DNA from 3 places in the Streptomyces coerulescens genome. Region 3 is predicted to be linked to each of the others. Evidence: riboswitches for the same ligand, from Rfam matches in the RefSeq annotation. Region 3 holds a riboswitch; each other region holds the start of a gene.
What was found. Region 3 has a riboswitch for cyclic di-AMP ahead of ACFPQ9_RS02935 (LysM peptidoglycan-binding domain-containing M23 family metallopeptidase). Riboswitches for the same ligand answer to the same signal wherever they lie in the genome.

Region 1 (3,917 bases), on a different contig from region 3:
CCGGCGCCGCGGGCCAGCTGGCCCGGGTCGAATCGGGGCAGGGCCACGACGTAGAGGACCAGGCCGAGCCAGAAGAACACGAGTGCCGTGTGGGCGAGCCATGCCGTGGCCTCGGCGGCGGCCAGGGTCGCGCCCAGGACCGCCAGGCCCTCTGCGGCCACGCAGCCCAGGAAGACCGCGCCGGGCATGTGCCGGCGCCAGTGGCGCAGGACGGTGAGGAGGAGGCCCGGCCAGAGCAGGGTGGCCAGGGCCAGGAGGGCCTCGGCGAGGGTTACCCAGCCGAGGGTGGTGAAACGGGTGCCGAGCACTGTCGTCGCGGCGATGGCGGTCAGGGCGGCGGGGGTGGCCGCCTCCTTCAGCCATCTCCGGCGGTCCAGGACCAGGCGTGCGGTGAAGTCGCCGGCCAGGGCCAGCCAGGCCGCGCAGGCGAGGGCGAGGGCGATGCGGGAGAGGGTTTCGTAGCCCGTCTGGTGCAGGGCTACCGAGACGATGCCGGTGGCCATGACCGCGGCGCCGGCTGTGGGGGGTCGCTGCGACCACCAGGTGTGGAGGGGGGAGGTGGGGGTCGTGGGGCCGGGCATGGGGCGATGCTATGGAGCGGGGTGGGGGATGAGTGTCCGGCGCGCGCTTGGGTGGGGTGAAATCGCCCGTTGCAGGGGGGTGGGGGCGTGATGCCTGCGGCGGCCCGCTTGTGTGCGGTGGGGGTGCGTGTAGCGCCTGCGGTGGTGTGGTGGGTCGGGGCCGTGCCGGGGGGCGTCCGTCCTCGGTCGGGCGGTTGCCGTCGGGCAGCGAGGCGGGCGTCCGTTGACGCCCGCCGCTGCGGGCGGACACCCCCCGGCACGGCCCCTCACGCCGGAGGGCGACTGCGGCCACGTCTCGATGCAGGCCCACTGCAACGGCCCTTAGGGGCGCGGGGAACTGCGTGACAAGCCGCCACTCGCCGCGTGGCTGTCGTGGGGATCAGGCCGGGCGGACCACGCTGTGGATCGACGACTCGCCGTCGTAGTAGATCGACTCCTCGCGGACGTACGCGCCGGGCTTGGGGGCGTGGATCATCATGCCGTTGCCGATGTAGATGCCCACGTGGGTGACGTCGTCGTAGAAGAAGACCAGGTCTCCGGGCTGGGCGCTGGAGAGGGGGACCGTGGTGCCCGCGTTCACCTGGTCGTAGGTGACGCGGGGGATGTCCACGCCGGCGGCCTTCCAGGCGGCCTGGGTGAGGCCGGAGCAGTCGTAGGAGTCGGGGCCGGTGGCGCCCCAGACGTACGGCTTGCCGATCTGGGAGCGGGAGAAGGCCAGGGCCTTCTCCGCCTTGGCGGCGTAGGAGGAGTCGGCGGTGTCCGAGGACGATGAGTCCGCGCTGCCCGAGTCGGCGGGCGGCTGGGTGCTCTCCTGCTGCTGGGCGGCGGCTTCCTGGCGTTGGCGTTCGGCCTCGGCCTGCTGGCGGGCCAGCTCGGCTGCCTTGCGGGCGGCCTCCTCCTGCTTGCGCTTCTCGATCGCGGCGAGGCGCGCCTTCTCCTCGGCCGTCAGCTTCGAGAGGAGTTCGCGTGCGTCGGAGAGCTTCTGCTGGACGGTGGCCTTGGCGGACTTGAGGTCGTTCTGCGAGTCGGTGAGCGTCTCGAGACTCTGCGTGGCCTCCCGGCGCTTCTGCATCGTCTCGGACTGCTGGGTGAAGTAGTCGTCGACCGACTCCTTCTGACGGCCGGTCATCCGGTCCATCAGCTGGGTCTGGTCGAAGTAGTCCTGCGGGCTGTCCGCCAGGAGGAAGGTCGCGGTGTCGGGGGCCGCGGCACCGGTGCGGTACTGGGCGGCTGCGTTGCGGCCGAGTTCCTCGCGCGCTTCGTTGAGCTTCTGGGTGCGCTGGGCGACGTCGTCGAGGAGGGTGTCGACGCGCTTGCGCTGCTTCGCGGTCTTGTCCTTGGCCGCGTTGTACTTCTCGGTCGCCGACTCCGCCTGGCGGTAGAGGTCGTCGACCTTCTTCTCCACCTCTTCGAGGCTGGGCTTGTCGTCCGTCGACGGGCTGGCGTTGGCCGTCTGGGACAGCAGGGCCACGGAGGTGAGGGCGGCCGTGGCGAGGGCGGGGGTGCGTATGCCTGCTATGCGCGTACCGGCGGGACGCGACTTGCGGTGCGACGCCAAGGGAGGCGACTCCTTCCATGCTCCGCCTACCGAGTTAGCTGTCGGGTTCGGGCGGGTGGTTCGGAAGGGTTGCCCTACGGCCGTTCCCGGGAAGGGAAGTCGGGCCGATTCACCCCAAGTTCGGTGGGTCCCCGGTTCCGGTCACCGTTGGGTGCGCCGGACTCGGCGGAGGCCGTGCGGCCCGGCGACGTTCGCCGGTGGGGGTCGTACGGCCTGCCCGGCACGGTAGCCAACTCGTGTGGCCCCTGTGAAGGTTGATGTTCGATATGCCCGATACATTTTCGTGACCTTGGTTCTGAACGGCGGAGGTGGTGGCTGGTTCGGGTGAGTGTGCGGGGGCTTGGGTTGTGTGGGTGGGGTGGGTGGATTGTGTTGGTTTGGGGGATGGGGAGGTGGTCTGGGGTGGCCGGTTGCGGATTGTGATGGGGGTGTTACGAGGGGTGGTGAGAGGTGGTCGATGGGAGGATCGTTGGGTTGGGGCCGGCGATGTTCCGAGGGTGGGGGCGGGCTGTCAGTGGGGCGGCCTAGACTCGGAGAGCGATGAGCAGCCTCTTTGACGACAGCTTCCTGGCGGACCTCCAGGCCCCTCGGGCCCACGAGGAAGAGCACCCGCCGCCGCCCGAGGACGACCACGCTCCGGAACCGGTTCCGGACGATCTGTTCGGTGGGAAGTTCGACGTGCCACCGGACCGGGACGGTCACTACCGCGACGGCGCCCCGCGGCCGGTCATCGACGCCGCCGCGCTGCTGGAGGGGCTGAACGACAACCAGCGCGCCGCCGTCGTCCACTCCGGCACCCCGCTGCTCATCGTGGCCGGTGCCGGATCCGGCAAGACGCGTGTGCTCACCCATCGCATCGCCCATCTGCTCGCCGAGCGGAATGTGCATCCGGGGCAGATCCTCGCGATCACCTTCACCAACAAGGCCGCGGGCGAGATGAAGGAGCGCGTCGAGCAGCTCGTCGGCCCGCGCGCCAACGCGATGTGGGTGATGACCTTCCACAGCGCGTGTGTGCGCATCCTGCGCCGGGAGAGCAAGAAGCTCGGGTTCACCTCGTCGTTCTCGATCTACGACGCCGCCGACAGCAAGCGGCTCATGGCGCTCGTGTGCCGTGATCTGGATCTCGATCCCAAGCGGTATCCGCCCAAGTCCTTCAGCGCCAAGATCAGCAACCTGAAGAACGAGCTGATCGACGAGGAGGACTTCGCCGCCCAGGCGACGGACGGCTTCGAGAAGACCCTCGCCCAGGCGTACGCCCTGTACCAGTCGCGGTTGCGGGAGGCCAATGCCCTCGACTTCGACGACCTGATCATGACGACGGTCAATCTGCTGCGGGCCTTCCCGGACGTCGCCGAGCACTATCGTCGGCGGTTCAGGCATGTCCTGGTGGATGAGTACCAGGACACCAACCACGCCCAGTACGCGCTGGTGCGCGAGCTCGTCGGGACCAGCGAGCACCCCGTCGACGTGCCGCCGAGCGAGTACGACGTCCCGCCCGCCGAGCTGTGTGTGGTGGGTGACGCCGACCAGTCCATCTATGCCTTCCGGGGTGCCACCATTCGGAACATCCTCCAGTTCGAGGAGGACTACCCGGACGCCACGACGATCCTGCTGGAGCAGAACTACCGGTCGACGCAGACGATCCTGACCGCCGCCAACGCCGTCATCGAGCGCAATGAGTCCCGCAGGCCGAAGAACCTGTGGACCAACGCGGGCGCGGGCGCGCGCATCACGGGGTATGTGGCGGACACCGAGCACGACGAGGCGCAGTTCGTCGC
Region 2 (3,917 bases), on a different contig from region 3:
CGCTCCGTATGCCATGTGGTCGGTCGGGCCACACGTTACGTGTGAGCCGCCTGCCTTGGGCAGTGAGAAAACCCGCGTCGCGAGGACCGGTGGAACGGCAGGCCGTCACCCTCGGCGGGGCCCCGGGCGCACTGCGCGGCCCCGTCGGAGTGAAATCACAGAGGACGGAAGGCAGTTGTGGGCGCAATAGCACAAATGGAACCGGAACAGGTGTCAACACATGTGAACCCAGCAGCCGTCCGGTTCAGGTCGAGTCGATGGGGCTTCCTGTCCGTATTCTCTGATCATGGCCCCACCCATCGCATATTCACTCATCGCCACTGACCTGGACGGGACGCTGCTCCGAGGTGACGACACGCTCTCCGACCGGACCCTCGGCGCGCTCGCGCGGGTGGCGGCGGCCGGTGCTCAGCACCTCGTCGTCACCGGCCGGCCGGCGCCCAGAGTGCGGCCGCTGCTCGACGTCCTGGGCAGTACGGGGCTCGCGGTGTGCGGACAGGGCGCGCAGCTGTACGACGCCGGCGCGGATCGTCTGCTGTGGTCCGTGACGCTGGACCGGGAGCTGGCGGAGACCGCCCTCGGCAAGATCGAGGCCGAGGTGGGGCAGGTGTACGCGGCGGTCGACCAGGACGGCGTCGACGGGCTCACGCTCATCGAGCCCGGCTATCTGATGCCGCACCCCACGCTGCCCGCCGTACGCGTCAGGCGTCGCGACGACCTGTGGTGCGAGCCGATCAGCAAGGTGTTGCTGCGCCATCCGACGCTGTCGGACGACGAGTTGGCGGCGACGGCGCGTTCGGTGGTGGGTTCGCTCGCGACGGTCACCATGTCGGGGCCCGGCACCGTCGAACTCCAGCCATGCGGCATCACCAAGGCGACCGGACTCGCGCTCGCGGCCGAGCATCTCGGCCTCGGTCCGCGCGAGACCATCGCCTTCGGGGACATGCCCAATGACATCCCCATGTTCGACTGGGCCGCCCATGGGGTCGCGATGGCCAACGCGCATCCCGAACTGAAGGCGGTCGCCGACGAGATCACGGAGTCGAACGAGGACGACGGCATCGCCGTCGTCCTCGAGAGACTGTTTGCGGGCACCTTGGCACACATCGTCCGTTAAGGGGTGATATGCGCCAATAGGTGACTTGCTTCGCCTAGTAGGGCCCGTTCACGTTGTCGATCGAGCCGTAGCGCGCGGCCGCGTAGTTGCAGGCGGCCACGATGTTCGCGACCGGGTTGTAGGGGTCGTACACGGTCCCCGGCACGTGGTAGGCCGCGAAGGTGGGGTCGATGACCTGGAGGAGGCCCTTGGACGGGGTGCCGGCCACGGCGTTGGAGTCCCAGTTGTTGATGGCCAGCGGGTTGCCGGACGACTCACGCATGATGTTGCGGTGAATGCCCTCGTACGACCCGGGGATTCCGTTCTGCCCCATGATGTGCAGGGCGTTGCGGATCCAGCCGTCGAGGTTGTCCGGGAACGTCTTCACGGAGGACTGGGTGGCCTGCGCCACGGAGGACTTCTTGGCGGGCGCGGCGGCCTTGTCGGCCGTCTTGCTCGGCGTGCTGACCTTCTTGGTCGCCCGGACCTTGAGGTCGGTGCCCGGGTGGATCAGCCGGGGGTTGTCGCCGACCGCCTTGCGGTTGTCCTTGTAGAGCTGCTTCCAGCCGCCCTGGACGTCGTACCGGTCGGCGATGCCGTAGAGCGTGTCGCCCTTCTTGGTGGTGTACACGACGGACCCGACCTTCGCCGTGGCGGGCTCTGCGGCGCTCGCGGCGGTCGCGCCCAGGAGGGGGAGGGCGAGAGCGGCGGTGCCGGTTCCGGCGATGACGACTCGGTGGGTGAGCGGGGTGGTGCGGGGGCGGCGGTGCTTGCCTCGGGGCATGGCGCTGTTCCTCTCCGACGCCTGCGAGGTGAGCTGTCGGGTTCGGGCGGGAGATGCCCGGCCGGGCCACCGTGCGGCAGCGCGACTTCACCCCTAGCCGGTCCGGTGCGCCATCAAGGCGTCCGGTCCGGCGGCTTACCTGGGTCCCCCGCTCCTGCCGTGCGTGTGTGAGTTACGTGGGTGGATGACTCGGGCAGCGGCAGGATTAGGCGTCCGCCCGACGAGCGGGAACGTATGCGAGAGCACATGCCCGGAACAAGTGCCGAGGGCACCTGTTGCGCAGTTTGACCATGGTCTGGTTCGTTTGGGCCGCTTGATCCTTTGCGGTTGCCAATCCTCAACTTGCTTTCGGGGCAAGGAGGGAAGGGGGTGTGGCGGGCCGGGTGCGCGACCCGGCGTGAGTGACCCAACTCACTGGTGGTCGCAAGAGCGGCAAATCGGGCAATGCCTCCAACTCGCCTTTAACTGCCTGTCCGTGGAGTCTGTTTTTCCCGTGTCCGACGGAAAAGCGCCTGTTCGCCCGCGAGTTCACGGGCTCCGGGTCGAGGCTCGCCGCCGAGTCGTGCGTGGCGTGGGCGGGGGAGGGTGAGGGGTCGCGGAGGGAGGTGGCGGGGGGTGGGAGGAGGCGGGAGGGGGTGGGGTTCGGTCGACATGTCCATGTCAGTGAAGGTGGTGCCGCTCCCCGGGCTGAATGGCGACCTCGGTTCAGGACACGGTCCGCTACTTCCTTATAAGTCGATCGATATCAGGCCTTATCAGGTGATCAAAAACATACCGGCTGTGATCCGATACCGCCCGGGGTGGACGGGTGGGCGGCATCGGTGATCGAAACGCGACCGGATACGCTGACTTGAGTGGTGGCAGCGACCTATCGACAAACCGTGTAACCGCCAGTGGACACCAGCAGACAGGAGACCCCTCGTGACCGTCGTCGGGCCGTTCGGGCTGAGCGTGCGGGACCAGGCTCTGGAGGCCGATGTCCAGGCCGGATTGGCGGCTGTCGAGGAGGGGTTGCTCGAAGCCACCAAGAGTGAGGTCCCCTTCATCACCGAGGCCGCCCAGCACCTGGTGCGGGCGGGTGGGAAGCGGTTCCGGCCGCTGCTGGTGATGCTCGCTTCCCAGTTCGGGGACCCGTATGCGCCGGGGGTCGTCCCGTCGGCCGTCGTGGTCGAGCTCACCCATCTGGCGACGCTGTACCACGACGACGTGATGGACGAGGCCGCGGTGCGGCGCGGGGTCGACAGCGCGAACGCCCGCTGGGGCAACTCGGTCGCCGTACTGACCGGCGACTTCCTCTTCGCGCGTGCCTCGCACATCCTCGCCGACCTCGGGCCCGAGGCGGTACGGGTGCAGGCCGAGGCGTTCGAGCGGCTGGTCACCGGGCAGATCCTGGAGACGGCGGGCCCGCAGGACGGGCGCGACCCCGTGGAGCACTATCTGGACGTGCTCAGCGGGAAGACCGGGTCGCTCGTGGCGGTGTCGTGCCGGTTCGGGGCGATGATGTCGGGCGCCGACGAGACGGTCGTCGATGTGCTGACGCAGTACGGGGAGCGGCTGGGTGTCGCCTTCCAGCTGGCGGACGACGTGCTGGACATCGCGAGTGACTCGCACGAGTCCGGCAAGACGCCGGGGACGGATCTGCGTGAGGGCGTTCCGACCCTGACGGTGCTGCGGCTGCGGGAGCGGGCCGCGCGGTTGGGGCTGGCCGAGGACATCGCGCTGTGCGAGCTGCTGGACTCCGACCTGAGCGACGACGCGCGGTTGGCGGAGGCGGTGGCCGGGCTTCGGGAGCACCCGGCGCTGGAGCAGGCGCGCCGGGACACGGTCCGGTACGCGGAGGATGCGCGGGCCGCGCTGGCGCCGTTGCCGGACATGTATGCCAAGGCCGCGTTGATGGAGCTGTGCGACGCGGTGGTGCATCGGGCCGGCTGAGAACAGGCCGCCCCAAACGAATGGGCCACCCCAAACGAATAAGCCCCCAAAACGAGCAAGCCGCCCCGAACCCGGGCGTGTGATGCACGTCACAAATCTGGACTG
Region 3 (3,917 bases):
GTGCGCTGGTACGCGCCGACCGGTCAGGCCAAGGGGTGGCGGCTGTGGATCGAGGGCTGGGCGGCCGCCCTGCGGGAACCCGCGCTCCAGGAGGTCACCCGGGACCTCGACCGGCAGTGGAAGGGGGCCATCACCGAGGTGATCGCCGAGGGCGTCGCCGCCGAGGAGTTCCACTGCCCGGACCCCCACGGGTCGGCCCTGCGGCTGACGGCTCTGCTCGACGGGCTCGCCGTACAGCTCACGTCGTACCCGGGCGCGGTCTCACGCGCGCGCGCCCAGGAGTGGGTGGACGAGGCACTCGCCCGGGAACTCGGGCTGGAGCGAAAGGCGTTGACGGCGTCGAACCGGTGAGGGCGTATGTGGTGTGACCACATAGGTGTGACCACATACGTCCGGGCCGCACCGATCAGCCATCGGTACGGCCCGGACGCACCGGTCGCTCGCGAACCGCGCTCAAGCCACCGATCGGATCCGCATCTTGATGTCGTCCGGGGACAGGGCGCCCTTGGCCGTCACATGATCTCCCGACGACTCACCGCGCAGTCGCCGGCCGATCCATGGCACCAGGTACTCACGCGCCCAGTGGACGTCGTCCCGGCGAACCTCGAGGGTGCCGCGGGGCGGGAGCGGCGGCCAGGGCTGGTCCGGGTCGGCGGGGATCTCCAGGCCGAGGACCTGACCGGCGCGGAGCGCCACGCGCGTGTGTCCCTCGGGAGAGAGGTGGAGCCGGTCGTCGTCCCAGGCGCGGCGGTCCTGAACGGTCTTCAGGGACCACAGGTCGAGCACCGGGCAGCCGTACCGGTCGGCGATGGCCCGCACATGTCCGTTGTACGTGGCGATCTTGCCGCGCAGATGCTTCAGCACGGGCACGCCACGGGTGTCGAAGCCGGTCGTCACCATGACGGTGCCGACGGCCGAGGTGAGCCGGACGATCGCCCGCTCGAAGCGCTCGGCGACCTCGTCGGGGTCGGTTCCGGGTCGGATGATGTCGTTGCCGCCCGCACAGAACGAGACCAGGTCCGGGGCCAGTTCGGCGGCCTTCGGAAGCTGGTCCTCGATGATCTGGTCGAGCAGTTTGCCGCGCACGGCGAGGTTGGTGTAGTTGAAGTCGCCCTCGGGGCGCCGGTCCGCCAGCAGGACCGCGAACCGGTCCGCCCAGCCGACGAATGCCCCGTCGGGGCCGGGGTCGCCGACGCCCTCGGTGAAGCTGTCCCCCACCGCAACGTACGACCCGATCACTGCACTGCTGTCACTCTTCGAATCGTCTGCCACATCGGCACATGATTCCCTTTCGAATGTGACCTACGCGACCGTAGGAAAAGGTTGACGAGCGGTGAGATAAGCCACTCCTAAAGTGTTCGCCAAACGTGGAATAACCCTGTGAACAGGGGTGTTGTGGGCGCAACATGCCGAAGGCCGGACCCGGGGATCGGGGTCCGGCCTTCGGCCGCGTGTCAGGCAGGTGGTTCTCGCGTGGGACGCGCGTCAGCCGATGGCGACGCCCTTGGCGCGCAGGTAGGCGATCGGGTCCACGTCCGAGCCGTAGTCCGGCGTGGTGCGGATCTCGAAGTGCAGGTGCGGGCCGGTGACGTTGCCGGTCGCGCCGGAGAGGCCGATCTGCTGGCCCGCGGTCACCGTCTGGCCGCCGGCGACCGAGAGCGAGGACAGGTGGGCGTACTGGGCGTAGTGGCCGTCGGCGAGCTGGATGACGACCTGGTTGCCGTAGGCGCCGCCCCAGCCGGCCGAGACGACGGTGCCCGCGCCGACCGCCTTCAGCGGAGTGCCGGTCGCGGCGGCGAAGTCGACGCCGGTGTGGTAGCCGCTGGACCACATGCTGCCCGCGACCTTGTAGGCGGTGCCGAGGGAGGCGCCGGTCAGCGGAGCGGAGAAGCCGTTGACCGTGCTGGTGGCGGTGGTCGCCTTCTGCGCCTTCTTCGGCGCGGCGGGCTTCGCGGCGGACGAGTCCTTCGCGGACGACTTGGACGCCGAAGAGGGCTTGGAGGACGACGTCTTGGGGGCGGTCGTCGCGGCCTTCTTGCCACCGATGGTGAGCTTGAGACCCGGGTGGATCAGCGACGGGTCGGCGCCGACGGTCTCACGGTTGTCGGCGTAGAGCTGCTTCCAGCCACCGCTGACGTTCTGCTCGTCGGCGATCTTCGAAAGGTAATCGCCGACCTTCACCGAATAGGTCCGCACGTCCGTCTTCTTCGGGGCGGCCTTCTTCTCGACAGCCTTCTGGCCGGCGACCGGAAGGGACTGAACGGCCTTTTCCGAAACGGAGTGCGAGGGAGCGGCGTGGGCGCCGGTGGCTCCCATGAGCGGAAGAGCGAGAGCGGCGCCACCGGTTCCGGCGACGGCGATGGAGCGGGTGAAGCGCAGGGACTTCGGACGGCGATGCTTACCCTTCGCGGGCATGACGAATTCCTCTCCGGCGCCTGCGAGGTGAGCTGTCGGGTGCGGGCTGGAGATGCCCGGCCGCGCCGTGGCGCGACTTGACCCCTAGCCGTTCCGGAGACCGGAACAGGCGGTTGTACCTGTGGGTCCCCCGCTCCTGCCGTGCACGGGTGAGTTTGCGCGGAATCCGAGCGGCGGCAGGATTGGGCGTCCGTCCGGATTGGTCGTGAACGTAAGCGAGGAAGACGCATGGGAACAAGTGAGAGGTTCCGTCCGAATGCGTTCCCGTTGATCCCTTGTGGGAATTAACCGTCACGGTCCGTGAAATATGTGAGTGCCGTACGGCTCAAAGTCCCTTGAAAAGGGCATGAATTACGTGGACATGACGGGCGACTCACTGTCACGGATATGACGCTGCTCACGTGACACTGCTCCAGCTTTCTTTATTGCAGAGCGAGTTGGAATGAAGGCGCCAATTCGGACAGAACACCTAGATGTGACGGAGTCGAATAACTGGCACATCAAGGTCGCCCTCGAAGCCGACGTGAAGCCCGTGATGCACCATTAAGACCCTTCAGTGAATTTCGCCCGTTTCAAGGCATTCGCACGCCACTGTCGGATCCATGTCCCACAGTCGGAGCACCGGAAGGGCTCGCCGTGACAGCGCCTGTGGACAACTCATTGCCTCAGGAATCCATGTCGTATGGTCGAGAGCGCACCCCGTCGGCCGCATCGCCGAGCCGCGCCGCCGGGGCCGACCGGGAGGAGCCCCCGTGACGCAGCAGATCCCGTCGACCGAGCCTGAACTGGCCGGGGTTCGCAACTTCCGTGATGTCGGCGGCCTGCCCACAGTGGACGGACGACGGGTGCGGCACGGAGTGCTCTTCCGCAGCGGCCACCTCGCGCACGCGACCGTCGAGGACGCCGACTTCCTCGGTTCCCTGGGGCTGCACACGATCTTCGACTTCCGCAACGCGGCCGACCAGAAGCTCGAAGGACCGGACGTCGAGCTGCCGGGCGTGCGCAACGTCAACCTGCCGCTTTCGGACCCGGCGGACGGCGCGGAGTTCTGGAAGATGGTCCGGGACGGCGACCTCGACCAGCTGCGCGGGATACTGGCGGACGGCAAGGGCGCGAACCGGATGATCGTCTCCTACCGCTCGATCATCAAGGAGCGCACCGGCGAGCACTCCCAGGTACTGCACTCGCTCGCCGAGGACAGCGTCCCGGCCCTGATGCACTGCGCGGCCGGCAAGGATCGCGCGGGTCTGTCCATCGCCGTGACGCTGCTGGCCCTCGGCGTCGAGCGCGAGGCGATCGTCGCCGACTACCTGGAGTCCAACGCCAAGCACCGCCGCTACAAGGTGCGCCGCAGCAGCAGCGACGCCTCCGCCTACTCGCCCGAGGTCATGGAGCTGCTCAGCCCGCTGTTCGACGCGCGCGCCGAGTATCTGACGGCGGCCTTCGAGACGATCGAGGAGACGTGGGGCGGCGTCGACACGTACCTGGAGCAGGGCCTGCGG

Region 1: another riboswitch for cyclic di-AMP. It lies ahead of ACFPQ9_RS16450 (C40 family peptidase); the one in region 3 lies ahead of ACFPQ9_RS02935 (LysM peptidoglycan-binding domain-containing M23 family metallopeptidase).
Region 2: another riboswitch for cyclic di-AMP. It lies ahead of ACFPQ9_RS17390 (LysM peptidoglycan-binding domain-containing protein); the one in region 3 lies ahead of ACFPQ9_RS02935 (LysM peptidoglycan-binding domain-containing M23 family metallopeptidase).

The regions. Positions count from the first base shown of each region.
Region 1 covers NZ_JBHSKM010000008.1:477,477-481,393, reverse strand. Annotated here, with positions in the region: gene ACFPQ9_RS16455 (tellurite resistance/C4-dicarboxylate transporter family protein) at 1-581, opposite strand, end outside; gene ACFPQ9_RS16450 (C40 family peptidase) at 961-2,139, opposite strand; cyclic di-AMP (ydaO/yuaA leader) riboswitch at 2,148-2,317, opposite strand; gene pcrA (DNA helicase PcrA) at 2,680-3,917, shown strand, end outside.
Region 2 covers NZ_JBHSKM010000008.1:669,714-673,630, reverse strand. Annotated here, with positions in the region: gene ACFPQ9_RS17395 (HAD family hydrolase) at 287-1,117, shown strand; gene ACFPQ9_RS17390 (LysM peptidoglycan-binding domain-containing protein) at 1,152-1,880, opposite strand; cyclic di-AMP (ydaO/yuaA leader) riboswitch at 1,886-2,060, opposite strand; gene ACFPQ9_RS17385 (polyprenyl synthetase family protein) at 2,802-3,812, shown strand.
Region 3 covers NZ_JBHSKM010000002.1:305,770-309,686, forward strand. Annotated here, with positions in the region: gene ACFPQ9_RS02925 (TetR/AcrR family transcriptional regulator) at 1-351, shown strand, start outside; gene ACFPQ9_RS02930 (SGNH/GDSL hydrolase family protein) at 454-1,239, opposite strand; gene ACFPQ9_RS02935 (LysM peptidoglycan-binding domain-containing M23 family metallopeptidase) at 1,486-2,415, opposite strand; cyclic di-AMP (ydaO/yuaA leader) riboswitch at 2,420-2,585, opposite strand; gene ACFPQ9_RS02940 (tyrosine-protein phosphatase) at 3,168-3,917, shown strand, end outside.